3 regions of the Sphingomonas sp. CFBP9019 genome follow, and region 1 is predicted to be linked to each of the others. Evidence: predicted binding sites of a transcription regulator. Region 1 holds the regulator's gene; each other region holds the start of a gene.

Region 1 (10,329 bases):
AGCGTGCCGAATTCATTGACGATCACCGCGAGCCGCCGGCCCCCGGCGTTACGGATCAGATGGCTGATCAGCGTGGTCTTGCCCGCGCCGAGGAATCCGGTGACGATGGTGACGGGAATCTTGGCCAGGGTCGGCTGGGGTTCGGTCATGCGATACTCTCCGGGCGTCGGAACGACAGCCACGGACGGACGCACATCCGCAGCCACACGCGCGCGCGACCAAGACGGCCACACGCGTTCGTCGCTCAGACGGAGTACCGTGCCGCGACCATCCCCTGGATCAAGGCAAGAGCGACCATGACGCTGGCAGGTCTCCTGGCTCGCGGGTCGAAGCTCGATGCACGCCTTCCCAGGTCCCGTGACCCAGTGGCTGCCCCCGCATCGGGGGCCTGTGCGTCTCGCTCACCGCTTACAGTTGCAGGGACAGCCGCGGCATTGGGAGGCAAAGCTCCCGCACCGCATTCCCATTCAAGCCCCGAAGGGCACCGGCGCGATCTGTTGAGGTTCGGTAGAACCAAACCTCGGGGTTGGGTTTAGAGGAGTTTGGCGATTGTGCCAATGCACATGACCGCCGTCATCCTGACGAAAGCCAGGACCCAGGGCCACGCATGATCCGGTGCCCGGCTCCAGGTTCCGGGTCGAGCCCGGGATGACGACGCTGCTCGTTACCCCCGCACCACCTCGATCTCGTCAAACCGCTTCCACCGGTAGATCGCGAAACTCAGCACCCAGCACGCCACGAACAGCGCGATGATCGCAAAGCCCAGCCCGTTGAAATTCTCGCCCAGCGCCAAAGCGACGTCCCACACGCCCCCGCTCAGGCCCAGCTTCGACGCCAGCAGCGCGAGCGTTTCGATCCCGCCGATCGCGATCGCGACGATCGCCGAGATCAGCGTGATCGTGATGTTGTAATACAGCTTGCGGATCGGCTTCACGAACGCCCATTCATACGCGCCGAGCATCACCACCCCGTCGGCACTGTCGACCAGCGCCATGCCCGTCGCGAACAGCACCGGCAGCACCAGCACCGTACCGATCGACAACCCGTCCGCCGCCTGGCTCGCCGACAGGCCGAGGATCGCGACTTCGGTCGCGGTGTCGAACCCCAGCCCGAACAGGAAGCCGAGCGGCGCCATGTGCCAGCTGCGCGTGACCAGCCGGAACATCGGCCGGAACAGCCGCGCGAGCAGCCCGCGATTGCCGAGCAGCAGGTCGAGATCCTCCTCGACATAGCGCCCGCCGCCGCGGACATGGCCGAAGGTCCGCCACACCGATCGCAGGATGATCAGGTTCATCGTCGCGATCGTGAACAGGAACAGCGCGGATATCAGCGTCGCGATCACCCCGCCCGCCTGCTTGAACGCCTCGAACTGCGCCAGCGCGCTCGCGGTCAGCGCGATCGCCACCGCGGCGATCAGGACGATCCCCGAATGGCCGATCGCGAACCAGAAGCCGACCCCGATCGGCCGCTGCCCATCCTGCATCAGCTTGCGCGTCACATTGTCGATTGCCGCGATATGATCCGCATCGACCGCGTGGCGCAGCCCCAGCCCCCAGGCGAGCATCGCGGTGCCCAGCATCAGCGGCTGCGCCTGGAACAGCGCGAACGCCCATCCCCAGGCGGCGATATTGGCCGCCACCAGCATCGCGAACATCCAGCCGATCCGGTGTCGCGTCGAACGACCGGCGGTCCGCCCGGTCATGATCTTGGTCATTGGCACATCCCCGGCGTCCGACGAGGACGGGGGCCTGCCGCGAACGACCGGGACGCGCGCCGACCGGACGCCCTGAGCGGCCGGCATGCGTCGCCGATGCGGCCCCCGCCGCATTGTCGTCGCTCAGACGGCGTTCACCGTGCCTCGGCCACCCCCTGGACCGGGACAAGAGCGACCAGACGCCGGCAGGTCTCCTGGCTCGCGGGTCAAGGCTCGACGCACACCTTCCCAGGCCATCGGCCCAGTGGCTGCCCCCGTCGCAGGGGGCGGGTGCGTGTCGCTCGCCGCTTACAGTTGCAGGGACAGCTGCGGTCTTGGGGCGAACCCCGCACCGCATTCCCATTCAAGCCCCGAGGGGCACCGACGCGATCTGTGCGGATCCGGCTTGCGTCGGACCTGCGCCACAGGGCTAGCGCGTTTTGCCTGCGCTGACGACAGGATTTGCGCGCGACGCAACGCAGGGCATGTCGTCCCATCTCACCGCAACGTCTGCCTTACCTCGTACGTTGATCGCATAACCGACCGGTGTCCTGCCGGTCGCGGCGTTGCCCGCTTTCCGCCCCGCGGCAATCGTGCGAGCAGCGCAGACCTTCATCGCCCCGCTGAACGGAGCCCGCATGCGCCCTCTCGTCCCCGTCGCCGACGCCCAGTCCCGCCTCTTCGCCATGGCCGCGCGCGTCCCCGCCGAAACCGTGCCGCTGCGCTCGGCGATGGGCCGCTGGGCCGCGGAGGACATTCTCGCCCGCCGCACCCAGCCAGCGACCGACCTCTCGGCGATGGACGGCTATGCGATCCGCTACGCAGATCTGCCCGGGCCGTGGACGGTCATCGGCGAAAGTGCGGCGGGGCGCCCCTTCACCGGTTCGGTCGGCGCGGGACAGGCGACGCGGATCTTCACCGGCGCGGCGATGCCGGCGGGCGCCGACACGGTGCTCGTCCAGGAGGAAGCCGCGCGCGACGGCGACCGGCTGATGCTCGACGGCGAAGGCCCCGCCTTCGAAGGGCGCAACACGCGCCGCAAGGGGCTCGACTTCGCGACCGGCACGCGGCTGATCGCGGCCGGCGACCGGCTGACGCCCGCGCGCATCGCGGTCGCGGCGACCGGCGGGCACGGCGCCTTATCGGTCGGCCGCCGCCTGCGCGTCGCGGTCGCCGCGACGGGCGACGAGCTCGTTCCACCCGGCTCGACCAGCGACCCCGTCCCGCTACCGGAATCAAACGGCATCATGCTCGCCGCGATGCTCGCCGACCTGCCCGTCGACATTATCGATCTCGGAATCCTCCCCGATCGGCTCGACACGCTGCGTGACGCCTTTGCCGGGGTCGATGCCGATCTGCTCGTGACCACGGGGGGCGCGTCGGTCGGCGATCACGATCTCGTCCGCCCCGCAATCGAGGCGGCGGGCGGCAGCATCGACTTTTGGCGGATCGCGCTGCGCCCGGGCAAGCCGATGATGGCGGGCGCGCTTGGCCGGACGATGCTGCTCGGCCTACCTGGCAACCCGGTCTCCGCCTTCGTCACCGCCATCCTCTTCGTCCGCCCCGTGGTCGCGCACATGCTCGGCGCGCGCGATCCCCTGCCGCAGACGACGCACGCGCTGCTCGGCGAGGATCTTCCGCCCAACCAGTCGCGGACCGACTATATGCGCGCCGAACTGCGCAAGGGTCGCGCCTATGCCTCGACCATCCAGGACAGCTCGATGCTGCTGACGCTCGCCCGTTCGTCCTGCCTGATCATCCGCGACGGCGACGCGCCGGCGGCAAGGGCGGGCGACTCGGCGGAAATCCTCGTCATCGCGTGACGTCACCGCTTGACGAAGCTGCAAGTGTTCCATAGAAGTTCCTCGTCTGTTCCGGACGGAGAACTGTTATGCTCACGCGCAAGCAGCACGAGCTTGTCTGCTTCATCAATGACCGCCTCGCCGAGACGGGCGTGTCGCCCTCGTTCGAGGAGATGAAGGACGCGCTCGACCTGAAATCGAAATCGGGCGTGCACCGTCTGATCAGCGCGCTTGAGGAGCGCAACTTCATCCGACGCCTGCCCAACCGGGCGCGCGCGCTCGAAGTGCTGAGGATGCCCGAGCGTCCCGAGGCTGCAACAGGGCAGACGGCGGCGAAGTCGGGGCCGAAGGTGGCGGCATCGGCCGACACCGTATCTGCGCCGAACACGGCCAGCGCCACGCCCGCGTCGCCCGCCCGCATCGCGGCGAACGACGTCGTCGAGATCCCGCTGCACGGCCGGATCGCCGCCGGCGTCCCGATCGAAGCCTTCGAGGGCAGCTCGATGCTTGCCGTCCCGGCCGCGTTGCTCGGCACTGGCGAGCATTATGCGCTGGAGGTTTCGGGGGACTCGATGGTCGAAGCCGGCATCCTCGACGGCGATTACGCGCTGATCCGCCGTACCGAGATCGCCCGCGACGGCGAGATCGTCGTCGCGCTGATCGAGGACAGCGAAGCGACGTTGAAATATTTCCGCCGCGAGGGCGCGATGGTCCGGCTCGACCCGGCCAACCGCGCCTATGACCCCCAGCGTTATGCGCCCGCACAGGTCCGGGTTCAGGGCAAGCTGTCGGGTATCCTGCGCCGCTACGACTGACGAATGCCGGGTGGCGCTGGCGGTCATCACCGCCAGCGCCACCCGGCAGTGGCGTTCGTGACCAACGGCCCCAGGCACCATCGTCCGCGTTTCGGAATTGCGGCCCTCCCAATCGGAGGCCCCACCTTCGCAGGATCATGACCCGACATACCCAGTCGCGACCTATCGCTCTGACCACCCCCGAGCCGGCACCCGAAACCGGACCGACGCCGCCCCCCCGGCCAGCCCATGCTGATCGCCCGCCGCCCCGAACCGTCGCATTGGCCGCGCCAGCGTCGGTGGATCGCGCCACGGGTGCCGGTCCCCCGGATTGAGCACCGTCACCATCCGCCCCGCGGTCAACGTCAACGCGATCCCCCCGGTCCGCGCGAGCACCGATCGATCGAGCTTCAGCCATCGCGGCGTACAACCACGCGGCAGCCCGCGCTCGCTGATGACGATGTCCGCGCGCCGGCAGGCGGCAAGCATCTCGGCGATCGGCACCCGGTAAACGCTGCGCGTTGCCAGCACACGCCACGCCCGCCCCCGCGCGACGACATCCGTCAAGCACAGCTCGCGGCTGCACCGCGCGTCGGGCTGATCCGCCAGCAGCAGCGGTTCTCCGTCGACCCCGCCATTCTCCGCCAGCGTATCGCGGACATAGTCCCCCGCCCGATCGCGAAGAAGTGCAAGCCCTGCGGCGGTCCGGACCGCGACGTGGCGGCCATCGCCCGTCACAAGGATATCGGGTGACGGCGTCGTCAGCGCCCAGATCGCGCCGACCGCCAAGGGCAGGATTCCGATCCGTCGCCACCGCGTCCGCCACAGCGCGATCCACACCCCGCCGACGACCATCAGCGCAAACGCCCCGTCGGGAACCGCCGGCAGCGCGCGGACCGCGCCCGGTGCATGCGCCACGCCGCGCGCGAGCCACAGCAGCGCGTCAAGCGCATGCTGCACCAGCCACCAGGCCGGCGCGCCGAGCCCGATCGTGTCGAGCAGCAGCGCCAGCGCCTCGAACGGCATGACGACGAACGTGGTCAGCGGGATCGCGACGATATTGGCGACCGCGCCGTACAGCCCGGCCTTGTGGAAATGATAGACCGCGATCGGCATCAGCGCCGCCTCGACGACGAGCCCGGTCAGCAGCAGCGACGCGGCGCCCCGCAACAGGCGTCTGCCGCGGCCCTCGTCATGCGGCGCGAACGTGGCACGGACGACGGGATGCTCGTGCAACGCGATGATCGCGGTGATCGCGGCAAACGACAATTGAAAGCTCGGTCCGGCGAGCGATTCGGGCAGCGCGAGCATCACCGCGATCGCCCCCGTCGCGACCAGCCGCAACGTCATCGCCTCGCGCCCCATCGCCAGCGCGACCAGCACCAGCAACGCCGCGACGCAGGAGCGGATCGTCGGCACCTGGCTGCCCGTCAGCACGGTGTAGCCGATCGCCGCTGCGGCACCGGCAAGCGCGGCGATCAACGGCAGTCGCGTGTGCAGCGCGAGCCATGGGCTGAGCGCCAGCAGCCGCATCACGATCAGCATCGTCGCGGCGACCGCCGCGGTGATGTGGAGGCCGCTTACCGAAAGGAGATGCGCCAGCCCGGCGCGGCGCATCGCCTCCGCATCCGCGTCGCTGATCGCGCCGACGTCGCCGGTCGCCAGCGCCGCCGCGATCCCGCCCGCGCTCCCGTCAAGCTGCGCGACGATATGCCGCGACAGCGCCACCCGGACGCCAGCGCCGCCGCGGCCCGGCTCTGCTACCACCACAGGCGAAAAGCCCCGCCCCGTCGCGCCGATCGCGCCGAACCAAGCGACGCGCGCAAAGTCATAGGCGCCGGGCACCGCCGGCAAGGGCGGCGGCATGAGTCGCGCGCGAAGCTTTATGGTCGCGCCGATCGCGAGCGTCGCCGGCGCATCCGCCTCTGCCAGGTTGACGCGGACGCGGCCGGGCAACTCAGCCGGCGCGCCATCGGCGTCCTGCCCCGGCCCGACCGGCCGCACCGTCAACCGCACCAGCCGACGCGCGACGAGCGGTTCGATCGTCTCGACCCGCGCGGACAGCTGCACGAATGTCGGCCCCGCGAGCACCGGTGCCGCCACCCGGTCCGATCGTACCCAGATCAGCCCGATGCCGAGCGCCGCCGCAATCGCGCCGATCGCGAGCATCCGCGCCGCGCGCCCGCCGCGCCCCGCCGCAAGTCCGGCCAACCCGCCAGCGACCAGCACCAGGATCGCGGTGCCCCATGCCGCGGGATCGGGCAGCACGAACCACAGTGCGATGCCGCCGCCAAGCCCGACCGGCAACCAGGTTATGAGCTGATCGCGCTCCGCCTCCAGCCAGCGTTCGATCGCCCGGCCCGGCTCCGCCATCCAGGGCGGCACGCCCATTTGTCGCCGCCGGGGACGCATGCTAGAGGCGGCGACGGCTGATCCGGCCATCGTTTCTACAGTCTGGGAGCACCCGCGGTTGGGCGCAATATCTGATACGGATGCCGTCGTTTCGGCCGCACCCGTGGTTACTCGTTTCGCTCCGTCGCCGACGGGGTTCCTGCATCTTGGCGGCGCACGCACGGCGTTGTTCAACTGGCTGTTCGCCAAGGCGAACGGCGGCAAATTCCTGCTGCGTATCGAGGATACCGACCGCGTGCGGTCGACCCAGCCGGCGATCGACGCGATCATCGACGGCATGCGCTGGCTGGGGATCGACTGGGACGGCGACGTCGTCATGCAGTTCGCCGGCGCCGATCGCCACGCCCGCGTCGCGCACCAGATGGTCGAGGCCGGCCACGCCTATCGCTGCTACATGACCAATGACGAGATCGCGGCGATGCGCGCGGAGGCGCAGGCGGCCAAGAAGCCGCTCCGCATCCGCAGCCCGTGGCGCGACCGTCCGGCAAGCGAGGCCCCCGATCTTCCCCATGTCGTCCGCCTGCGCGCGCCGCAGGAAGGTGCGGTCACGATCGAGGATCGCGTCCAGGGATCGGTGACGGTCCGCAACGAGGAAATCGACGATCTCGTCCTCCTCCGTTCGGACGGCACGCCGACATACATGCTCGCGGTCGTCGTCGACGATCACGACATGGGCGTTACCCACGTCATCCGCGGTGACGATCATCTCAACAACGCGTTCCGGCAGCTGCCGATCTACCGCGCGATGGACGCGATCGAGGGCGGCTGGCCCGATCCGATCTATGCGCACATCCCGCTGATCCACGGCCCCGATGGTGCCAAGCTGTCCAAGCGTCACGGCGCCGTCGGCATCGAGGCGTATCGCGACGAGATGGGCATCCTGCCCGAGGCGTTCGACAATTACCTGCTGCGGCTCGGCTGGGGGCACGGTGACGACGAGATCATCAGCCGCGAACAGGCGGTCGAGTGGTTCGACCTGTCGGGCGTCGGCAAGTCGCCCTCGCGCTTCGACCTGAAGAAGCTCGAGAATCTGAACGGCCACTATATTCGCGAGGCCGATGATGCGCGTCTGGCCCAGCTCGCCGCCGATCGGCTCGGCCATGCCCTGCCCGGTGGCGGACTCGACCTTCTGACTCGCGCCATGCCGGTCCTGAAGCCACGTGCAGCGAACCTGAACGAACTCGCCGAAGGTTCGAATTTCCTGTTCAGCCAGCGACCTTTGGCGATGGATGACGCCGCAGCGAGCCTTTTGCAGGGTGAAGCGAGTGCGATTCTGACGAACGCGCATGCTGAACTTGACGCGCTCGACAAGTGGGATACGGAAGCGCTCGAAGGCGCGGTACGGCGCGTGGCCGAAGCGCGAAGCCTAAAGCTCGGGCAGGTTGCACAACCCCTTCGCGCCGCGCTGACCGGTCGCAAGACGTCGCCGGGAATATTCGATGTGCTCGACCTGCTCGGGCGTGACGAGAGCCTCGGTCGGATCGCCGACCGGATGGCAGACTGATAAGATTTCGAGGAAGGATACAAGCATGAGCGAGACCGCAAACCTCAAGGTCGACGGCAAGGAATTCGATTATCCGGTCATGTCCGGTACGGTCGGCCCCGATGTCATCGATATCCGCAAGCTGTACGCGCAGACCGACAATTTCACCTATGATCCGGGCTTCACCTCGACCGCCTCGTGCCAGTCGAAGCTGACCTATATCGACGGCGATGCGGGCACGCTGCTCCACCGCGGCTACACGATCGGCGAGCTCGCCGAACAGTCGAACTTCATGGAAGTCGCCTATCTGCTGCTGAACGGCGAACTGCCCAGCGAAGAAGAGCTGTCGACCTTCTCGAACACGATCACGCGCCACACGATGGTGCATGAGCAGCTCGCGCAGTTCTTCCGCGGGTTCCGTCGCGACGCGCATCCGATGGCGATCCTGTGCGGCGTCGTCGGCGCGCTGTCGGCCTTCTATCACGATTCGACCGACATCCACGATCCGGCACAGCGCGTCATCGCGTCGCATCGCCTGATCGCCAAGATGCCGACGATCGCCGCGATGGCGTACAAGTACAGCGTCGGCCAGCCGTTCGTCTATCCGGACAACACGCTGAGCTACACCGGCAACTTCCTGAAGATGACGTTCGCCGTGCCAGCGGAGAAGTACGTCGTGAACCCGATCGTCGAAAAGGCGATGGACCGCATCTTCATCCTCCACGCCGATCACGAGCAGAATGCGTCGACCTCGACCGTCCGTCTCGCCGGCTCGTCGGGCGCCAACCCGTTCGCGTGCATCGCGGCCGGCATCGCCTGCCTGTGGGGCCCAGCACATGGCGGCGCCAACGAAGCCGCGCTCAACATGCTGCACGAGATCGGTACGGTTGACCGGATCCCCGAGTTCATCGCCCGCGCGAAGGACAAGAACGATCCGTTCCGCCTGATGGGCTTCGGCCACCGCGTCTACAAGAACTACGATCCGCGTGCGGCCGTCATGCAGACGACCGTCAAGGAAGTGCTCGGCGAGCTGGGTGTCACCGACCCCGTGTTCGACGTCGCGATCGAGCTCGAGCGTCTGGCGCTGAGCGATCCCTACTTCATCGAGAAGAAGTTGTTCCCGAACGTCGACTTCTATTCGGGCGTCATCCTCTCGGCGATCGGCTTCCCGACCTCGATGTTCACCGTTCTCTTCGCGCTTGCCCGCACCGTCGGCTGGGTCGCGCAGTGGAACGAGATGATCACCGATCCCGACCAGAAGATCGGCCGTCCGCGCCAGCTCTACAGCGGCCCGACGCAGCGCGACTATACGCCGATGGCGTCGCGCTGAGATGAAGCTCCGGCCGATCCTGATGGTCATCGGCGTGATGTGCGCGCTGATGGGGTTCCTGTGGATCGGCCAGGGGCTTGGATATGTCCATTGGCCGCGATCGAGCTTCATGCTCGATCAGCGGCCTTGGGCGGACCGCGGCGCCGCGCTCGCGGTATTAGGCCTGGTACTGATCCTGGCCGCGCGTCGCCTGCGTCGGTAACGACAACACGAACCGAGCCCCCTCGCCGATCGCGCTGTCGATCGTCAGGTCGCCGCCCATCGCGCGTGCCAGCCGCCGCGCGATATAGAGCCCGAGGCCGTTGCCGCCCGGCTCGGACGCGTCGACCCGCTCGAACTTCTCGAAAATTCGCGCATGATCCGCGGGCGCCACGCCCTTGCCGGTATCCGCGACGACGACGGTCACCTGATCGCTCCCCGTATGCGTCGTCACCTGCACCGCGCCACCCGACTGCGAATAGCGCACCGCGTTGCCGATCAAATTGACCAGGATCTGCAACACGCGCCGGAAATCACCGCGCGCGACGACGCGGGCTTCCGCGGCGGGCCGGGTGATCGTCACGTTTGCGTTGCCCGCCCGCACCGCCAGCAGCCCGGCAGCACGCCGCGCAATATCGGCCAGATCGATCGTCTCGAGAAGCAGCGCGAAGTCGGGCCGCTCGACCGCCTGAAGATCGACCAGATCGTCGACCAGCGCCAACAGATGGCGGCCGGCATTGGCGATATCTGCCGCATAATCGGCATAATCGGGCTGCACCAGGCCATCGGTCTGCGCATGGATACTGTCGGCGTTCGCAACGATGCGCGCCAGCGGC
Region 2 (10,329 bases), on a different contig from region 1:
TGCCCGGGGTCCACGCGATCGTCACCGGCTCATCGGCGACCATCACAACCGCATCGGGAACGAAGGGCTGCGGCCGCGGCAGCCGCGCGCGCTGTTCGGCGATCCAGTCCGCCTTCTCCTCCGCCCAGGCCAGCGCCTGCTTCAGCGCCGCCCGCTTGGGCAGGACGAGCCGGGCGCGGCCGCTGGCGGGATCGATCGACAACCGGGCCCGGCGTGCGCGCGGATGCCGGATGATCTCGAGGCCGTCGATCACCGCGTCAGAGTTCGCGGTCGATCACGTGATATTCGAGCTCACCGGCCTCGTCCTCGCTGATCGTCCAGCCGCGGACCGACTGTTTGGCGCGGTGGACCGCCTCGCGGTCGCCGCAGACGAGATAATGCCACTCGGGAAGCTGCTCGCCCGCCGCGCGCAGGCGGTAGGCGCAGGTCGAGGGCAGCCAGTCGATATCGCGGACATTCGACGTCGTCAGCCGCACGCATTCTGCGACATAGGCGTGGCGGTGCCGATAGTCCGAACACTGCCCGCTGCGCCGGTCGAGCAGCCGGCACGACACATTGGTCGCGACGAGCTCGCCGGTATCCTCGTCCTCGAGCTTGTGGATGCAGCATTTGCCACAACCATCGCACAGGGCTTCCCACTGGCCGCGGTCGAGCTTCTCGATCGGCGTGTCTTCCCAGAATCTGGCGCTCATCGGGCCCAGCGCTTGATGTCGTCGGCCAAGGCCTGTGGTCCCTTATCCTGTGGCAGCAGCGCGAGAGGCTTGCCGTCCGGATCCATCAGATAGGCCTGACGCGAGTGATTTACGAGGTAACCGCCACCGGGCGCGGCATCCCCCTTGGCCGAGAAGATCGCGAATTCCTTTTTCACCGTCTCGATCGCCGCGGGACTGCCAGTGAGCCCGACGATGCGCGGATGAAAGGCGGTGACGAACTGCTTGACGACCGCAGGGGTGTCACGCGTCGGATCGACGGTCACGAAGATCGGCACGAGCCGCGCCGCGAGCGCCGGATCGCTGGCCTCGAGCAGTTTCATCGCGCCGCCGATCGTCTGCATGTCGGTCGGACAGACATCGGGACAGAAGGTGTAGCCGAAATACATGATCCGGTATTGGCCCGCGAACCGGCGGTCGCTGACCTGTTGCCCGTCCTGATCGACGAGCGTGAACGGCCCGCCGATCCGCGCCCCGGCAAGCGGCGGCGTGGCGGGGGCCGCGCTCGTATCGGGCGCAGAGGGGCTGCACGCCGCGAGCGCGAGGGCGGCGAGAAGGGCGGGGCGTCGATTGGTCATGATACAGCCAGCCTTGATCTGTTAGCCCGTGCGGCGCAAGCGTCGCACATCACCCGCGTCCCGAGGATCTATCGATGTCGTATATCCGCCAGTGCCCCGCCCTGACGACGGGCGCCAAGACCATGGGCGCCCTGTTGATGGGAGCCGTGATCGCGCTTCCCGCCGCCACCGTGATCGCCCCGCGTGCCGCGCATGCGCAGAACCAGTCGGAGGGATATAAATTCCTGAACGCAGTGCGCGAGTCGAAGAACAACGAGGTTCTCGAGATGCTCGGACGTCCGGGCAGCAGCATCGTCAACGCACGCGACGTCTCGACAGGCGAGGGTGCGCTGCACATCGTCATCAAACGTGCCGACGAGACCTATCTGCGGTTCCTGCTGCAAAAGGGCGCCGACGCCAATCTGCGCGACGGCAAGGGCAACACGCCGCTGCTGCTCGCGGTGACGCTCGGCCAGACCGACATGATCCCGATCCTGACCGCCGCCGGCGCCAATCCGAACCTTGCCAATTCGGCAGGAGAGACTCCGTTGATCCGCGCCGTTCAGCGCCGCGACATCGCCATGATCCGCGTGCTGCTCAACGAAAATGCGGATCCCGATCAGGCGGATATCATCGCCGGCATGTCGGCCCGCGATTATGCTAAGCAGGACGGCCGCAACGTCGTGGTGACCAAGCTGCTGGCCGATGCGCCGAAGAAGACCCGCAAGGCGGTCTCGGGACCGAAATTCTGACGACCACGTCGCCGGCCGGCTGATCCTGCCGCGTATCGGGAGGATCAGCCGCCAGCCGGATCAGAAGGCGAGACCGGCGGCGTCGGGATCGACCTGTGCGATCAGACGGCGCGCGGCGCGTCTTGCAAAGGCCAAAGTGCACCGCTTGCGGACATGCGCGGGCAGGGGGGTCGTATGCGCCTCACGGACGATCGCGGCGTCATAGCGGTCAGCGACGATGATCCCGGTACGTTCGGGCAGAAACGCCGCCCCCTGCAGCGGCCGCATGTCGAACCCGGCCGGCACCGCCCAGAAATAGCGATCGCAATGCCCGAGATACTCAGGCCATTTGCCATCCCCGACCAGATCCGCGCGCGACACCTTGATCTCGACGACGACGATCTGCCCGCGGGCATCGATCGCCATCAGATCGGCGCGACGCCCCCCGTCGAGGGGAACCTCCGCCATCGCGGTCAGGTCGTGGCGCAACAACATCCGGATCACGCCGCGTGCCACGTCGGCGGCACATAGGGGCGATCCGGGTTCGTCGATGCAGGAGTCCGGGGGGTTGTCGAGCATGCGCCAGAAATAGAACAATCCGCGAACGACGCAAGCGCGTTCACGGACTGTTTATAGCGTTGGCGATGCAGGTGGGATGCTGATCATGAACCGGACCTTGTCCGGATCGGCTGTCGATCAGCGATAGAAGACGTGGTTGCCGATCGAAGCGACCTTGATAACGCGGCCTGCTGGGCGGCGATCGGCGGTGTTGAAATACAGCGCCTTCTCGGCCGGGCTGTTCCACGCATCGGCCAGTGCGACCTTCGCGACGGCGATGGCGGTGCGGTACGACGTGCCCTTGTTGATCGCGGGGATCTGGCCGCCGCGAACAAAGCTGAACTGGCCGCGCTGCTTGACGACGTCGCAGACGTCGGCGGGGAAACGACCCGACTTGGCGCGGTTGATGATGACTTCGGCGACGGCGAGCTGGCCGGTGAGGGGCTCGCCCTTGGATTCAAAATAGATGGCGCCGGCAAGGCACTGGAGCGCTTCGTCGGCGGCGGCGCTATCCTGCGCGGCAACGGCCTGGGCGAGCGTTTCGAATTCTTCGTCTTCGATCTCGGCCGACGTCTGGACGGCGGTCGGTGCAGCGGGCTCGACGGCGGTGACGGGCGTCACGGCGGGAACGGTCTGCGGAACATTCTGAGAGGAGAGGGCGTTTATATTTGCGAGTGCGGTAAGGCTGGCGGTCGAGCGATCGACGCCGGTCGCCTGGCTGGGCGCGCTGTTGCCGAACAGGCCGGCGAGAGAGAAGGTCATGACCGCAATCGTTGCGGCCCGCTGCAAAATCGTCATTCAAACTTATTCAGATGCGGTTGGACCACGGAACCAATCGTACGAGCCGATCGTCCAGGCATCCCCCCGACTGCGTAACTGATCCGGATCGCACCCGTCCCAGCACAACGCCAATCAATGTTGAATATCCCCTCTATCGGGGGGACTTTGGAGTCAATCGGCCAGGATCGTTTCAGCGGCGAACCGTTCCGCCGCTGCGACATCCACCTCGATCACCCAGAGATCCGGGTCGCGCGACCGCCGTCGACGCCAATAGCCGTCGAGGTCTTCGGACGGAGTCGAGTCGATCAGCGCCGTTCGCCCGTCGGCGCCGATCCCGCGCTCGAGCAGGCGGGGCAGGGCGCCCCGATCGATGGCGACCACTAGGATTGCGCCGCTTTGCGCGTCCCCTTTGGCGAGCACCGCGCCAAAACCGCCCGCGTCGTTGACCCGTCGCAGCAGCGCACTGACGAGGACGCCGCTGGGAAGACGGCCGCTCATCGCAGGACGATCACGGCAGCGGGCGCGGCGAGACGCGGTATCCGGGAAGCCCGGCCAGGGCGATCCGCGAGCGCATGAATGTACCCGTACCTCGCGCCGCCTCCTCCCCCTCGGCGTCGATCAGCCGGGCATCGGCGACGAACACGCGGCGCTTCCCGCTGATCCAGCGGCCTTCGGCGATGACCGGCCCCGCCTTTAACGGGCGGGTCAGCAGCAGGTTGAACGCGGTCGTCAGGAGAAAGCGATCGGTGACGAGACTGTTGGCGGCATAGAAGGCGGCATCGTCGAGCATCTTGAAATAGCTCGTCCCGTGCGCGGCACCGCCGGCGTGATAATGACGTTCGTCGATCGTGAACCGGATCCGCGCAACGCCGGCCTCCGGTATCTCGAGCGTCGATTCGAAGAAGCGGTTGATCGGCGCACAGGCGTAGAGCGATTCCAGCGCACGGAAATGTGCCTCGGCGCCGGCGGAGGCCAGTTCAGGCGGCATCGCGGACCGCATCGGCGGTGAACAGCGCATAGAGCGCATCGGTCGAACCCGCACCGCGCAGCTTGTCCAGGAACAGCTTGTCGCGCAGCCGGCGCGATATCCGCACCAGTGCCTTCAGATGAACCGCGCCGGCATCGGTCGGCGACAACAGCATGAAGACGAGATCGACGGGCAGATCGTCGACGGCCTGAAAATCGATCGGCTGCGCCAGTCGCGCGAACACAGCCGTAACCTGCGTCAGTCCGTCGAGTTTGGCATGGGGAATCGCGACACCACCGCCAAATCCCGTCGAACCCAGCTTTTCGCGGGCAATCAGACGGTCCGCGATAGTTTTTGCGTCGCCTTCGACAATGTCGGCAGCAAGCGTGGCGACATGGTGAAGCACGGCCTTTTTGTTTGCCGCGACCATGCCGGTCAGGACCGCGTCCGGACGCAGCATATCACTGAAGTCATTCATGCTGTTCATGTCTCAAAGCGCCCCCGCACGCCCCGCCTTAACGGTTTGCACGGGGGCGTAAAGCGCAGCGTCACAACAGCTGTTGCGGCTCGCGCGCTCTATTATGGTGCGGCGGATGCGGAGCGTTGCGGTTCGACCCAGCCGATCGTGCCGTCACCGCGGCGATAAACCATGTTATGCGCGCCAGTACCCGCATTCATGAACAATAGTGCGGCTGTATTGCGAAGATCCAGCATCATCACCGCGTCGGATACGCTGGCCTCGGGGATGTCGACGCGCGTCTCGGCAATGATCAGGGGCGCATCGGGGGCATCGTCCTCGGTGACCTGCTCCTGAAACAGCGTATAGCTTGCATTGTCATAGCCGTTGCTTTCCGCGATCGCCACGGCTTCACCGGCATGGCGATCCTTCAGGCGGCGCATATAGCGGCGAAGCTGGGTTTCGATCTTGGCCGCGGCGCTGTCGAACGCGGCACGGGCGTCATAGGCATCGGCATGGCCCTTGAGCACCAGCCCCTTCATGACATGCGCGACGATATCGCATTTGAAGCCGGCATCATGCGGCCCCTTGCCGAACGTGACCTCGGCGGAAATGGCGCGCGAGAAATACTTGTCGGCGATACCCTGGAGTCGGTCTTCCACATGGCTGTTGAGCGCATCGCCAGTGGCGACCTGATGACCAGAAATCCGGATATCCATTATCGTCTCCTTCTCATCGGACGGTCCTATTGGCTCCGTCCGCCCGGCGTCATCCGGACGCCACGGCCCCCCAAATCGGATCCTTGATCCCCTTCATAAACGCGGCATGGGCCGCAAGGTCTCCCTCGCTGACCGTGAAAACACGCGGTTGCCGAACGACACGAGGCGCCGGTGCGACGACCGGAGTCGCGGCGGTGACGGTTCGCTCGCTGAGCAGGCCGAGACCGATCTGGCGACCACCCAACAGCTCGACATAGACCTGCGACAGAAGCTGCGCGTCGAGCAGCGCGCCGTGGAGAACGCGGTGACTCCGATCGATCCCGAACCGCGAACACAGCGCATCAAGCGAATGCTTCGCGCCCGGATGACGGCTGCGGGCGATCTGCAGCGTATCGATCATCCGGTTCAGGTGAATGATCGGCCGTCCGCATTTGACGAGTTCGCCGTTGAGAAACGAGAAATCGAAGCTCGCATTATGGGCGATCATCGGCGCATCGCCGACGAAATCGAGCAGGTCCGCCACGCCGTCGCCGAACCGCGGCTTGTCGGCGAGAAACGCCTGGCTCAGCCCGTGGACGTTGAACGCCTCGACCGGCATGTCCCGTTCGGGATGGTAATAGGCGTGGAAAGTGCGCCCGGTCTCGACCCGGTTGACCATCTCGACACAGCCGATCTCGACCATGCGATCGCCACCGGAAAAGCTGAGGCCGGTGGTTTCGGTATCGAAGACGATCTCACGCATCCGGCTGTTATCGGCGCTCACGTCCCGTCACGCAAGCGATCACCGCACGAACCTGCGCGCGGGTTTCGTCGAAGCTCGTGTCGGTGCGAATGACATGATCGGCACGCGCGCGTTTCTCGGAATCGGGTGTCTGGCGGGCGAGGATCGCGGCGAAACGCTCGACGGTCATGCCGGGGCGGGCGAGCACGCGGGCCCGCTGGACCTCGGCGGCGGCGGTCACGACGACGATACAGTCGACTCGCGCGTCACCACCGGTTTCGAACAACAGCGGCACGTCGAACACGACGAGTGCGCCGGCATGAGAATCGAGAAACGCCTGACGCTCCTCACCGACCGCGGGATGCACGATCGCCTCGAGACGGCGGATCGCATCGTCGTCGCCGAACACCGCCGCCCCCAGGCGTGTACGGTCGACCGCGCCGTCCTGGACGGTGCCGGGAAACGCGGCGCCGATCGGTGCGACGAGTCGGCCGCCGACACTCTGCAGCTGGTGGACCGTCGCATCGGCGTCGAAGACGGGGACGCCTTCCTCCGCGAACATCGCGGCGACGGCGGATTTGCCCATGCCGATCGACCCGGTAAGCCCGATGATCATGCGGTGAGCAGCGCGCGCAAGGCCTCGTCGCGGTCCCGCGGGGGTTCCACGTGGAACAAAATCTCAAACGCGACCGCCGCCTGACCTATCAGCATCTCGAGCCCGTCGACGGTTTCGAGATCGCGCGCGCGGGCGGCCTTGAGCAGTCCGGTCTCGAGCGGCGCGTAGACGATGTCATACACGAGCGAGTCGGGATCGAGCGCGCCGAGATCGAGGTCGAGGGGCGGCTGGCCGGCCATGCCGAGGATGCTCGCATTGACCAGCAGCCGCGACGGCGGGACCGCCGGACCGATCGGCAGCGCCTGTCCCTTGAGCCCGAATGTCGACAGCAACGCCGCCGCCTTCAAAGGATTGCGGTTGAGGATCGTCACCGGACCGACGCCCATGCGCGACAGGGCGAAGAGGATCGCCCGCGCCGCGCCGCCTGCACCGATCACCGTGACGGGCTGGCCGGCGATATCGAGATCATCGATCGGCGCCCAGAACCCCGCGGCATCGGTATTTGTACCGATGCAGTCGCCGGCGGAGTTGCGGAAGACGGTATTGACCGCGCCGATCGACCCCCGGACGTCGCCGGGGTCGCACACGTGGTCGAGCGCCGCCAGCTTGTGCGGCATCGTGATATTGCAGCCCCGCCATGCGGGATCGCTCTTCCGCTCGGCGAAATAGGCCGGAAGCTCTTCCGCGGTGACGTGCTGGTGCCGGTACTCGGCGTCGATCCCGAGCGCGTCGAGCCAGAAGCCGTGGATCAGCGGCGATTTCGATTGAGCGATCGGATCGCCGATCACTTCGGCATAGGGGCGAGGGGTCATTCAGAGCTCCATAAGATCCCGGGCTGGCTGGCCGGCGTTCGACGCCGCCCACCGCGCATCGATCGCGTGTAATCGATACCGCCGGGATTGCCAGACGAACGCCGATGCCCGTCAGCGGCCCACGCGCTAGGCGGGGAGTGCACCGCGGGTCCGGAGAAAATCGAGCACGTTAAGCAGCGGCATGCCGAGAACGGTGAACTGGCTGCCGTCGATCTTCGTGAAGAGCTGCGCGCCCGGACCCTCGATCCGGTAACAGCCGACACACCCCGCGATCGCAGGCCACTCGGCATCGAGATAGGTTTCGATAAACGCGTCGGACAGCGGCCGGACATGCATCCGCGCGCGTTCGACATGGCGCCACACCGGTCGGCCATTCTCCGCGATGACCGCCGCGCTCCACAGGTCATGATGCGTGCCCGACATCCGTCGCAGATGCGCGGCCGCGTCATCGCGATCGACCGGTTTGTCGAGGATCGTGCCATCCTCCAGCGCGACGAGCGAGTCGCTGCCAAGGACGAAATGCCCCGGCATCCGCGTCGAGACCTTCGTTGCCTTGAGCTCGGCAAGCGCGTCGGCCAGATCGCGCGGCGAGAGCGTGACCAGGGCCGCCTTCGCCGCATCCTCGTCGACACCCGCAAAGGTCGCATCGAACGCGACGCCCGCCGCAGTGAGCATCGCGCGACGCGACGCACTCTGCGACGCGAGAATCAGGAAGCTCATGCCTCGGGCCGGCGCTGGTTGCACAGCGCGATGATCGCCGCCGCGGTTTCCTCGATCGACCGCCGTGTCACGTCGATCACCGGCCAGCCATTGTCCGCGAACATCCGCCGCGCAAAGGCGAGTTCGCGCATCACGGCCTCTTCCTCGACATAGGAGGTGTCCGGTGCCTGATGCAGCGACAGCAGCCGGTTGCGGCGCACCTGGATCAGCCGGTCGGCGCTGGTCGTCAGCCCGACGATCAGCGGCTTTCGCAAGGCGTAGAGGATCTTCGGCGGCGGGCTTTCGACGACGATCGGGATGTTCGCGGTCTTGTAGCCGCGGTTGGCAAGATAGATCGAGGTCGGCGTCTTCGACGAGCGCGAGACGCCGGCGAGGACGATATCGGCCTCCTCCCATTCTTCCCACGCGATCCCGTCGTCATGTGCGATCGTCCACTGGATCGCGTCGACACGCGCGAAATAGGCGGCGTCGAGGACGTGTTGACGACCCGGCCGCGCCTTGGCCTGCTGACCCAGCAGTCCCGACAGTGCATCGTTGACCGGATCGAGCGGCGCGACCGCGGGCAGCCCGAGTGCAAGGCAGCGTTGTTCGAGGATCCGCCGCGTCGCGGGGTTCACCAGGGTGAAGATCACGAGCCCGGGATTCTGCGCGACCTCCTGAAGGATGCGCTCGAGATGTGCCTCGGTGCGGACCATCGGCCAGAAATGGCGGACGGTCTCGACATCGTCATATTGCGCGAGCGCGGCTTTGGCGATGTTCTCCAGCGTCTCGCCCGTCGAGTCCGACAGCAGGTGAAGATGGAGCCGTATCATAGGTCGCGTAGCCCTGCCGCGAGGGGCCATCGGAATGAATCTGTGGATAACATGCGGATAAGGGCTAGCGTAACTCACGCCTCCCGCCAAGCGGGCCGGTCGCTGTGGATAAGTCACCTTTTATCCACAGGGCCGCGCACAGCCCGAAAAGTTATCCACAGGCTGTGGGTTGCGGGAACGGTTGAATCGAATCAGCGCGTTTGTACGGGTGTGCAGAGGTCAAGCTGTTGGCATTTCCGGGATCACCGCATAAGTCCCGTGATCAACCGCCCAACCACTGCAACAACCTCTTTCTTGAATCTTCTTATAGTAGAAGAAGGGTGCTCCGCTGACCGATCCGACCCCCAATATGCCGACTTTCAAGCCGCTTCTGGCGACATTGCGCGGCGACCGTCAGGCAACTCCGCCGCTGTGGTTGATGCGCCAGGCCGGGCGCTATCTTCCCGAATATCGCGCGCTCAGGGCGGAAAAGGGCGGGTTCCTCGCGCTCGCGACCGATCCCGCGGCTGCGGCCGAGGTGACGCTGCAGCCGATCCGCCGGTTCGGCTTCGACGGCTCGATCCTGTTCTCGGACATCCTGATGATTCCCTGGGCGCTGGGGCAGGATCTGAGCTTCGGTGTGGGCGAGGGACCGCGGCTCGAACCCGCGCTGGTCGATCATGCGCTCGATCGCCTGCAGTCGGTGCTGGAGCGGCTGGAGCCGGTCTACGAGACCGTCACGCGGGTTGCCGAGGCCTTGCCGCCCGAGACGACGTTCCTGGGCTTTGCGGGGTCTCCCTGGACGGTCGCGACCTATATGGTGGCGGGCAAGGGCAGCAAGGATCAGGGCGAGACCCGGCGTTTCGCCTATCGCGATCCGGCAGCCTTCGGAGCGATCATTGATGCGATCGCGGACAACACCGTCGAGTATCTCGTCCGCCAGATCGAGGCGGGGGTCGATGCGGTCCAGTTGTTCGACAGCTGGTCGGGATCCCTGTCGCCCGCGCAGTTTGAACGCTGGGTGATCTCGCCGACCGCGCGGATCATCGACGAACTCCATGCGCGCTGCCCCGGCGTGCCGGTGATCGGCTTTCCGAAGGGGGCAGGGGGCAAGCTCCCCGCTTATGCGCGCGAGACGGGTGCGGATGCGATCGGGCTCGACGAGACGGTCGATCCGGTCTGGGCGCATG
Region 3 (10,329 bases), on a different contig from region 1:
CGGACACGATCGCGCGGGGGACCGCCAGACCGGCGCCCGGGACGGCGGGGCCGGGCTGCACGCGCAGCCGCGCAGGCGTGCCGCCCCATCTGGGGGTGTCGGCGGTCGAGGTGATCCGCGGCTTTATGGGCTCGGGCGCGTAGAGCGCGGCATAGTCGGTGCCGGGGACCGTCGCGAAGACCGGTGCGCGGGGCGGCGTGTCGGAACGTTTGTTCACGTTTTGATCCTATCCCGAGGGGAGAGGACCGATCAGATATGCTGAAACGGGGGTAGTAGGACAGCCCCCCGGGGCGGTCATTCCGTACCTTTAGGAAGGAGTTTCGTGCAATTCGGCGGTCGGGCGGCGGTGACCACGCTGCTGATATGAGAATGCTACGCGGTTGATCCCGTGCGCTGGTCTGCTAGCATCTTTACATGACACTCAGGACGCTAATTGAACTTTCCCCGGCAGAGTTTGAGAACTTAGCCTATGACCTAATGCAGGTATCTGGATTTTCGTCGATGGTGTGGCGAACTCCTGGTGCAGATGGAGGTCGAGATATAGAGGCTTCCTACACACTCACAGATGCCAGTGGTGCCGAGACTAATCAACGGTGGTACGCTGAGTGCAAGCGCTACTCGTCGTCGATTGACTGGCCAACCGTCTTTCAAAAGCTTGCTTATGCAAACAACCATAAAGCTGATTATCTTCTGATGATCAGCACATCTAACCCATCCCCCGTGTGTGAGACAGAAATTTCTAGATGGAATTCTGATAATCACTTGCAGATCCGATTTTGGAGAGGATACCAGCTAGCATCGCGTTTGAGAACTCACGTCAACGTGGCTACACGATATGGACTTAGCGAGTCCCCCAGTGCGGCAGTTAGTCTTCAGTCGATAAGTCTTCATGGGTTAAAGTTTTCACAAGCAGCGGAGGCGAGTTATATAGCGCAACATCCAGCGGAAACTGCGCTTCATGCCGCATCGGCGATCGCCAATCTAGTCTTCCAACGAACGCAAGATATTGAACGCTATCAGAGGGCGGCATTCATTTTAACTCCCTGGCATTCAATACCGGATTGGGTAGTTCCTCGAAGCAAGATACTGATGCCGTTTGATGCAGCAGGCATTGAGGCATACATAGGAACTTTGCGACATGTAACTGCCGCCGCCGCGCTTTCGCTATCGGAATATGATGGTTGGGTACATGTAGACGCTCAGAACTCCAGATTACCAATTTCTGGTAGCGCTGCTTCGACCTTGACCGAAATTGCCCTTTGGTCGGAAATCGAACAGGTTATAACGTCTCCATCATCAGTGATGATTAGGTCAAGGGATCCACAATGAGTAGAGAAACCTCACAAGATCTCGAAGAGTCATCGTTGGATCTTGTTCTTCTTTCAAACTTTGTTCATCAGATTGTTAACCCGCTTAATGGCGTAGCAGGAACATTAGACAACATTGTTGAGAACAAGATTAAAGACGAAAAAAGAAAGGATCAGCGCCTACGGGCAGCTCGAGCACAGCTTGAACAATGCATTTCCCTAATCAGAAATTTGGCATATTTTGCTCAAGGTTTTCAAAGACTAACATCCTATGAACAAAGAGATATTCTTGTTCCTGAACAGATAATCCGATCTGCTATGTTTTTTCAAGAAGATGCCGAGCTAAAGGGTATAAGAATATCCTTGGAAGAGAGATTTATTGCAAACAGGGTTCGAGGCCATCTTGAGCTATTAAATCAGGTTTATATCAACATATTTGATAATTGCGTAAAGTATAGTCAAGTTAATACCACTGTAAACGTTAATCAATGGATACAAAGAGATTCGGGAAATCTACTTGTATCCATTAAAAGTACTATGAAAAGGCCCTTAAATCGAGCCGAACTACCAAGAATATTTGAGTTGGGATACAGGGGTATCAATGCGCGACAAGTGGTTGCCTCGGGCACGGGCATTGGGATGTACATTTGCAAAAAGATTGTTGAAGAGGTCCACGGCGGAAAGCTGGAGGTTCAACTCATAGGTGACGAACGTATTGAGTTCCTTATTAGACTTCCAAACGCATTTCCTGAATCACAAAGGATGAGGCCATGACCGACGAAGATACAAGTCTGACGGCACTTATTATCGACGACGAGCCACACAACATTCTTTGGCTTTCCGACTACCTTGAAGATGGTGGATTTACCGTCACGATGAAGACAGACGTAAATCAAGGTGTAGATGAGCTACAAAATAACTCTCATCGGATAAGCATTATCGATCTAAATATACCCGTTTTTCCACCGCTGTCAGCAGACGTCGCATCAAAGGGGGATTTATACAGTAAGTATCCGGGGCTCTACGCTGCCTGGAGGGCTCGTAATTCGGGATATAGAAATAGACAAGTCGTTGTCTATACAGTTCATCGGGACCCAGAAATTGCTGCCGAGGCCGAAAGGCTGCGGTGCACATATATTATGAAAGGTCGCCCGAAAATGCTTAAAGAGGAAATAGAGTCAATTTTATCTTATGATCCAACAAAGAAGTCCTAAACGGCAAAGCGAACGAAGAAGTACCTGCTGCCGGCCTAGTCATGACGCTGAATAGCCCCCGCCTCCACGTGGCGGTACTCTTCGCACTCGTGCGGTCTGCCACACTCTGGCTGTATTAGAAGCTTCGCTTTACCTAGCGGGTTCGATCACCTTCTTCTCCAGCAACGGCGCCAGATACTTGCCCGTGAAGCTGCCCTTGGCCTTGGCAACCTTTTCCGGCGTGCCTTCGGCGACGATCTCGCCGCCCTTGACGCCTCCCTCCGGCCCCAGGTCGAGGACCCAGTCGGCGGTCTTGATGACGTCGAGATTATGCTCGATCACGACGACGGTGTTGCCCTGCTCGACGAGCGCGTGGAGGACTTCGAGGAGTTTGCGGACGTCCTCGAAATGCAGGCCGGTGGTGGGCTCGTCGAGGATGTAGAGCGTGTTGCCGGTCGCGCGGCGCGAGAGTTCCTTGGCGAGCTTGACGCGCTGCGCCTCGCCGCCCGAGAGCGTCGTCGCCTGCTGGCCGACCTTGACGTAGCCGAGACCGACCTCGACCAGCATCGCCATCTTGTCGCGGATCGGGGGGACCGCCTTGAAGAACTCGGCGGCGTCCTCGACGGTCATGTCGAGCACGTCGGCGATGCTGTGGCCCTTGAACTTCACCTCGAGCGTCTCGCGATTGTAGCGCGCGCCGTGGCAGACATCGCACTGCACATAGACGTCGGGGAGGAAGTGCATCTCGATCTTGAGCACGCCGTCGCCCTGGCACGCCTCGCAGCGGCCGCCCTTGACGTTGAAGCTGAACCGGCCGGGCTTGTAGCCGCGCGCCTGGGCTTCGGGGAGGCCCGCGAACCAGTCGCGGATCTGCGTGAAGCTGCCGGTATAGGTGGCGGGGTTGCTGCGCGGGGTGCGGCCGATCGGCGACTGATCGATGTCGATGACCTTGTCGAGATATTGCAGGCCGGTGATCTTGTCGTGCTTGCCCTGGACGATGCGCGCGCCGTTGAGCTCGCGCGCGGCGGCGGCGTAGAGCGTGTCGATCGTGAAGCTCGACTTGCCCGACCCCGAGACGCCGGTGACGCAGGTGAAGGTGCCGAGCGGGATGCTCGCGGTGACGCCCGTCAGGTTGTTCGCGGTGGCGTTGTGGACGGTGAGCTTCTTGCCGTTGCCCTTGCGCCGCGTGGCGGGCACCGGCACTTCGCGTGTGCCGTTGAGATAGTCGGCGGTGATGCTGCCCTTCGACTTCAGGATCTGTTTCAGCGTGCCCTGCGCGACGACCTGGCCGCCGCGGACGCCCGCGCCGGGGCCCATGTCGATGATGTAATCGGCGGTGCGGATCGCGTCCTCGTCATGCTCGACGACGAGCACGGTGTTGCCGAGATCGCGCAGACGGCGCAGCGTCTTGAGGAGCATGTCGTTGTCGCGCTGGTGCAGGCCGATGCTGGGCTCGTCGAGGACGTAGAGCACGCCCGACAGCCCGCTGCCGATCTGCGACGCGAGGCGGATGCGCTGGCTCTCGCCGCCGCTCAGGGTTCCCGAGGTGCGGTCGAGGTTGAGATAGTCGAGGCCGACATTGTTGAGGAAGCCGAGGCGCTCGACGATTTCTTTCAGGATGCGCTCGGCGATCGCGTTCTGCTGGTCGCCCAAGTGCTGCGGCATGTCGGTGAAGAACTGGAGCGCATCGACGACCGAGAGGTGCGTCGCGTAGCTGATGTCCTCCATCGCGATCTTGACCGCGAGCGCCTCGGGTTTCAGGCGCGCGCCGGCGCAGACCTCGCACGGGGCGGCAGACTGGTATTTGTTCAGCTCCTCGCGCATCCACGCGCTCTCGGTCTGGAGCAGGCGGCGGTTGAGGTTGCCGATGACACCCTCGAACGGCTTGGAGACGTCGTATTTCTTCTTGCCGTCGATGAAGGTGAGCGTGACGGGCTTGCCCTTCGAGCCGTGCAGGATGACGCGCTGGACCTCCTCGGGGAGCTCGCCCCAGGGGGTCTCGATGTCGAACTTGTATTCGCGCGCGAGGCTGCCGAGGACCTGCATGTAATAGGGCGAGGGCGGGTTGGATTTCGCCCAGGGGACGACCGCGCCCTTCTTGATGCTGAGCATGTGGTTGGGGACGACGAGGTCCTCGTCGAACAGCAGCTTCTCGCCGAGGCCGTCACAGGCCGGGCACGCGCCTTGCGGGGCATTGAACGAGAAGAGGCGCGGCTCGATCTCGGAGATGGTGAAGCCGCTGACCGGGCAGGCGAACTTCTCGCTGAAGACGATGCGGCCGTCGGGGGCGTTGCTGCCGAGGATTTCGGACTTGGGCGTGTGCGGCTCGACCGGGTCGGCGGGGTCGACATAGGCGAGGCCCTCGGCGAGCTTCAGCGCGGTTTCGAACGATTCCGCGAGGCGCGTGGCGATCTCGCCGCCGACGACGAGGCGGTCGACGACGACCTCGATGTCGTGCTTGTACTTCTTGTCGAGCGCGGGCGCCTCGTCGATGTCGTGGATCGTGCCGTCGATGCGGACGCGGGTGAAGCCCGCCTTCTGCCACTCGGCGAGTTCCTTGCGATACTCGCCCTTGCGGCCGCGGACGACGGGGGCGAGCAGGTACAGCCGCGTGCCCTCGGGGAGCGCCATGACGCGGTCGACCATCTGGCTGACGGTCTGCGCGGCGATCGGCTCACCGGTCGCGGGCGAGTACGGGATGCCGACGCGCGCCCAGAGGAGGCGCATATAGTCGTAGATCTCGGTGACGGTCGCGACGGTCGAGCGCGGGTTGCGGCTCGTCGTCTTCTGCTCGATCGAGATCGCGGGGCTGAGCCCTTCAATATGGTCGACATCGGGCTTCTGCATCAGTTCGAGGAACTGGCGGGCATAGGCGGACAGGCTCTCGACGTAGCGGCGCTGACCCTCGGCATAGATGGTGTCGAACGCGAGGCTCGACTTGCCCGAGCCGGACAGCCCGGTGATCACCGTCAGCGTGTCGCGGGGGATGTCGATGTCGACGTCCTTGAGATTGTGTTCACGCGCGCCGCGTACGGAAATCTTGGTCAGCATAGGAAAGTCTGTTCCACATTTGTTCGGACGCGACAAGCCCGGGAGGGCGCCGGGCGGGTGCTCGCAAAGATGGGTAACGCCGAACCATTGTCCAAGGTGCCGACGATAGTTACATAGTGTATTGTTAGTACAATACAGTGCTGGAGACCGAGATGGGCAAGAAGAAGGAGCGTCGCGAACGCGAGGCGCGCGAGCGCGAGGCCGAGACGGGCGCGACGAAAGGCGAGGGTTTCGAGGCGCGCTGTTCCGCCAAGGCGGGCAAGCATGGCGGCGCGGCACCGTTCGCGGGGATCGCGGCGGCGCTGACGCGGCAGATGGGCACGCCCGCGGGACGCCAGGTGATCGCGGCCGGGCTGATGATGGCGGCGATCGCGATCACGGCGAAGGATATGCGCGGTGCGACGCCGCCACCTGCATCGCCCGAGCCGCCTAAGCCGCCCAAGCCGCCCGAATCCTCGGCCGAGGCTTCGCCGGAGGCTCCGGGCGCGTCGACGGCGGGCAGCGGGCCGTTCGCGGGCGAGACGCCGGAACCGCCCAAGAGCGACGCTGCTGCGCTGCCGCCCGAATTCGCGAAGGTGATCGACTCGTTCGCATCAGGCCTGGAACGCTTCGCGGCGAACTTCGCCAAGCCGCCAAAGGGCTGACTTCCCACGATCCTCCCCCGCAAGGGGGAGGATTCTGTGCTCAGCGCGGCGTCGCGGGCGTCGCAGGCGGCACCGGGACCAGTTCGTAGAGATCGAGGATCGCGCCCTGCCCCGCGCGCGTCATCACGAGGCGCCAGCGCAGCGGGCCGACGCGTTCGACGACGCCCGCGACGTCGCGTGCCGGGTTGGTGCCATAGGGCGGCGCGACCTGCGCGGGCGTGGTGCGGACGGTGCCGAGGAACACCTGCCGCCGGTCGGTGTCGGGGTGCAGCCAGCCACCGGGCAGCGTCGTGCCGGTCTGCTTGGTGAAGGAGAGCCCCGCGCCGTCGCCGTCGACATAGCAGAAATCGGGCGCGAAGCTCGCATAGCCCGCCCGCCCGCCGAGCCGGACCAGCCGGCAGCGATAGGAGCCGGGCGACAGCGCGGGAAGGTCGAGTGCGCCTGCGGGATCGAGCAGCGCACCCTCGGCCGCGATCCGCCCCGCCAGCCGTCTGGGCACCGCGGCGCGCGCGCGCGTCCAGTTGTCGCCGAGCGCCGCGAGCCGGGCGCGGTCGTCGGGCGTCGCGATCGTCGTCCAGTTTGGGGCGGCCGGTGCGGGGTCCGCCGCAACGGCCGGGGCCTTGCCCGCGCTACCGCCCCGGGGCTGCGTCGCGCAGCCGGCGAGACAGGCCGTTCCTACCGCCAGGATCATCAACGCACGCACGGGCAGGCTCCTTGCACGGCCGGTCGCGACGATGGCGTCGCCGCGGCGTGGAGACGAGTGGCTATGCCGGGCTGGTAAACGGATTGCTAACAACTGCACTAATCTGGCTCAGTTTCGACCCGAGGTGAGGGCTGGATGCGGTGAGGTGCGGGTGAGCGGTTGGTGGAGGTTGGCAGGGTACGAGGCAACCCCCTGCCTGTCGTCATTTCGGCCCGAACCGGGACTCAGCGCCGCGGGTGCCTGCGCTTGGGGCTCTGGGTCCCGGCTTTCGCCGGGATGACGGGAGGGGTGTGGGTCGTCGCGGGGGCGGGAGCGATTTTGTGGCGCCTCCCCTTCCCGTCATCCCGGCGGACGCCGGGACCCATGGCCGCGGACAGGGTTATGGCAGCACGGGATCGCCGGGTCCGCCGTAACCATGGGTCCCGGCGTTCGCCGGGATGACGGATGGGGTGCGGGTCGTTGCGGGTTTGCCTGCCGCTACGGCCCGGCGATCGATGGCGAGAGACATGTTGCGCCCACCCGGTGCCGTCATCCCGGGCTCGACCCAGGATCCAGAGCCGCAGGGGGTTACGCTTGCAGCTCTGGATCCTGGCTTTCGCCAGGATGACGGGGGGGGGCGGGTTGTGGCGGGTGCGGGAGCGATTTTGTGGCGCCTCCCCTTCCCGTCATCCCGGCGGACGCCGGGACCCATGGTCGCGGGCCGGGTTATGACGACGCCGTATCGCCGGGTTCGCCGTGACCGTGGGTGCCGGCTTTCGCCGGGATGACGGAGGGGGGTGCGGTCGCTCATGGGGTTTGGGCTTGAGAGCGGGTATGTTTCGCGCGCGATCGGGAGACGTGGAGAGGGCGCCGGTGGGGTTTCCACCGACGCCCTTCCGAAACGCAGCTTGGAGCGGGCTTGGCCGGACAGGGGCTAAGCCCCTGTCGTCGGACGGCGCTGGAGCGCCGCCGGCCGGTCCGACCGCCGGGTGCTCGGCCGTAGCTTGCGCTACGGCCCTCGCGCGGTCGGACTCAGATGTGGATCGGCTTGCCCTGTACGGCCATCGCCGCTTCCTTCAGCGCCTCGGCATGCGTCGGATGCGCGTGGCAGGTGTAGGCGATGTCTTCGCTGGTCGCGCCGAATTCCATCGCGATGGCGGCTTCGGCGATCAGCGTGCCGGCGAGGCTCGAGACGATCCAGACGCCCAGCACGCGGTCGGTCTTCGCGTCGGCGATGACCTTGACGAAGCCGTCGGTGTCGCGGTTGGTCTTGGCGCGGCTGTTGGCGGCGAAGGGGAACTTGCCGACCTTGATGCCACCCGATTCGGCGGTCATGTCCTTCGCGGCTTCCTCGGTGAGGCCGACGCCGGCGATTTCGGGCATCGTGTAGACGACGGACGGGATGACGTCCTCGTTGACGATGCCGGTCTGGCCGGCGATGTTCTCGGCCACCGCGACGCCCTCGTCCTCGGCCTTGTGCGCGAGCATCAGGCCGGGGACGCAGTCGCCGATCGCCCACACGCCGTCGACCTTGGTCTTGAAGCTGTGGTCGGTCTCGATCTGACCGCGCTTGTTGAGCTCGAGGCCGATGGCTTCGAGATTGAGGCCGTCGACGTTCGCCTTGCGGCCGATCGAGACGAGCACTGCGTCGGCGGTCATCGTCTCGGACGCGCCGCCGGCAGCGGGCTCGACGGTGACGGTCGCGACACCGTTGTCGACGGTCACACCGGTGACCTTGGTCGAGAGCTTCAGCTCCATGCCCTGCTTCTTGAAGAGCTTGGCGCTCTCGCGGCGGACTTCGCCGTCGAAGCCGGGGAGGATCTGGTCGACGAATTCGACGACCGTGACCTTCGCGCCGAGGCGACGCCAGACGCTGCCCAGTTCGAGACCGATCACGCCGCCGCCGATGACGACCATGTGCTCGGGCACCTTGGGGAGCGCGAGCGCGCCGGTCGAGTCGACGACCGTGGTCTGGTCGACCTCGACGCCGGGGAGCGGCATCACGCTCGAGCCGGTGGCGATGACGATGTTCTTGGCGGTGACCGTCTGGCCCGCGACGTCGACGGTGTGCGCGTCCTGGAACGCGGCCTTGCCCTTCAGCCAGGTCACCTTGTTCTTCTTGAACAGGAATTCGACGCCGCCGGTCAGTTCCTTGACGGCCTTGGCCTTTTCGGCGTGCATCTGGTCGAGGTTGAGCGTGACGCCGGTGAACTCGACGCCGAACTTGGTCATGTGACCGGCCTTGGCCTCCTCGTACAGCTCGGAGGCATGCAGCAGCGCCTTGGACGGGATGCAGCCGACGTTGAGGCAGGTGCCGCCGAGCGTATCGCGGCTCTCGGCGCAGGCGGTGCGCAGCCCGAGCTGTGCGGCGCGGATCGCGGCGACGTAGCCGCCGGGGCCTGCGCCGATTACGAGGACGTCATAGTCATAGTCAGCCATTGTCGCTTCTCTCTTACTTCCCCGGCGCAGGCCGGGGCCCAGTTGGGAGATATATGGGGAGGGCGAGGCGCTTCGTCACCGCGGCCTTCCCCACTGGGCCCCGGCCTGCGCCGGGGTGGTTAGATATTTACAGGTCGATCAGGATGCGCGTCGGGTCTTCGATCGCGTTCTTGAGCGCGACGAGGAACGTCACGGCTTCGCGGCCGTCGATCAGGCGGTGATCGTAGCTGAGCGCGAGATACATCATCGGGCGGATGACGATCTGGCCGTTCACGACGACCGGGCGCTCCTCGATGCGGTGGAGGCCGAGGACCGCGGACTGGGGCGGGTTGATGATCGGGGTCGACATCAGCGAACCGAACACGCCGCCGTTCGAGATGGTGAAGGTGCCGCCCTTCATCTCGTCCATCTTGAGCGCGCCGTCCTTGGCGCGCTTGCCGAAGTCGCCGATCGTCTTCTCGATCGTCGCGACCGACATCTGGTCGGCATCGCGGATCACGGGGACGACGAGGCCGCCCGGCGACGAGACCGCGACCGAGATGTCGGCGTAATCGTGATAGACGATGTCGTCGCCGTCGATCGATGCGTTGACCGACGGGATGTCGCGCAGCGCCATGGTCGCGGCCTTCACGAAGAAGCCCATGAAGCCGAGGCGGACGCCGTGCTTCTTCTCGAACAGATCCTTGTACTTGGCGCGCGCCTCGATCACCGCGGTCATGTCGACGTCGTTGAACGTCGTCAGCATCGCGGCGGTGTTCTGCGCTTCCTTGAGGCGCTTGGCGATCGTCTGGCGCAGGCGCGTCATGCGGACGCGCTCTTCACCGCGGCCCGAGGCTGCGGGCGCTGCGGCCGGTGCGGGCGCAGGTGCTGCGGCCGGAGCGGGCTTGCTCGAGGCGGCGGCGGTCACGTCTTCCTTGGTGATGCGACCGTCACGGCCGGTGCCCTTGACGGTGCCGGGGTCGACGCCGTGCTCGAGCACCGCGCGGCGGACCGACGGCGAGAGGGCTGCGGGC

The links. The regulator LexA, encoded in region 1, represses DNA repair genes until DNA is damaged. The targets are predictions, from matches to a motif close to GTTCCNCNCTTGTTCT.
Region 2: SOM18_RS12680 (MmcB family DNA repair protein) is a predicted target of LexA. The motif match lies at 2,589-2,604, and genes of this name have one in related genera.
Region 3: uvrA (excinuclease ABC subunit UvrA) is a predicted target of LexA. The motif match lies at 5,562-5,577, and genes of this name have one in related genera.

The regions. Positions count from the first base shown of each region.
Region 1 covers NZ_JAXCWK010000002.1:620,508-630,836, reverse strand. Annotated here, with positions in the region: gene cobW (cobalamin biosynthesis protein CobW) at 1-149, opposite strand, end outside; cobalamin riboswitch at 288-504, opposite strand; gene SOM18_RS06945 (HoxN/HupN/NixA family nickel/cobalt transporter) at 665-1,654, opposite strand; cobalamin riboswitch at 1,882-2,094, opposite strand; gene glp (gephyrin-like molybdotransferase Glp) at 2,332-3,516, shown strand; gene lexA (transcriptional repressor LexA) at 3,585-4,310, shown strand; gene SOM18_RS06930 (ComEC/Rec2 family competence protein) at 4,473-6,680, opposite strand; gene gltX (glutamate--tRNA ligase) at 6,700-8,205, shown strand; gene SOM18_RS06920 (citrate synthase) at 8,231-9,514, shown strand; gene SOM18_RS06915 (hypothetical protein) at 9,516-9,716, shown strand; gene SOM18_RS06910 (sensor histidine kinase) at 9,672-10,329, opposite strand, start outside.
Region 2 covers NZ_JAXCWK010000004.1:217,120-227,448, reverse strand. Annotated here, with positions in the region: gene SOM18_RS12700 (M48 family metallopeptidase) at 1-253, opposite strand, end outside; gene SOM18_RS12695 (YcgN family cysteine cluster protein) at 258-692, opposite strand; gene SOM18_RS12690 (SCO family protein) at 689-1,288, opposite strand; gene SOM18_RS12685 (ankyrin repeat domain-containing protein) at 1,363-2,019, shown strand; gene SOM18_RS12680 (MmcB family DNA repair protein) at 2,080-2,577, opposite strand; gene SOM18_RS12675 (cell wall hydrolase) at 2,695-3,318, opposite strand; gene SOM18_RS12670 (DUF1491 family protein) at 3,508-3,834, opposite strand; gene SOM18_RS12665 (PaaI family thioesterase) at 3,845-4,324, opposite strand; gene SOM18_RS12660 (PTS sugar transporter subunit IIA) at 4,314-4,781, opposite strand; gene hpf (ribosome hibernation-promoting factor, HPF/YfiA family) at 4,883-5,479, opposite strand; gene dnaQ (DNA polymerase III subunit epsilon) at 5,529-6,221, opposite strand; gene coaE (dephospho-CoA kinase) at 6,229-6,816, opposite strand; gene SOM18_RS12640 (shikimate dehydrogenase family protein) at 6,813-7,628, opposite strand; gene SOM18_RS12635 (Maf family protein) at 7,755-8,348, opposite strand; gene SOM18_RS12630 (pyruvate, water dikinase regulatory protein) at 8,345-9,160, opposite strand; gene hemE (uroporphyrinogen decarboxylase) at 9,510-10,329, shown strand, end outside.
Region 3 covers NZ_JAXCWK010000003.1:596,835-607,163, forward strand. Annotated here, with positions in the region: gene SOM18_RS10835 (hypothetical protein) at 1-217, opposite strand, end outside; gene SOM18_RS10840 (restriction endonuclease) at 415-1,329, shown strand; gene SOM18_RS10845 (HAMP domain-containing sensor histidine kinase) at 1,326-2,081, shown strand; gene SOM18_RS10850 (response regulator) at 2,078-2,521, shown strand; gene uvrA (excinuclease ABC subunit UvrA) at 2,651-5,551, opposite strand; gene SOM18_RS10860 (hypothetical protein) at 5,704-6,195, shown strand; gene SOM18_RS10865 (DUF4893 domain-containing protein) at 6,236-6,898, opposite strand; gene lpdA (dihydrolipoyl dehydrogenase) at 7,910-9,316, opposite strand; gene odhB (2-oxoglutarate dehydrogenase complex dihydrolipoyllysine-residue succinyltransferase) at 9,444-10,329, opposite strand, start outside.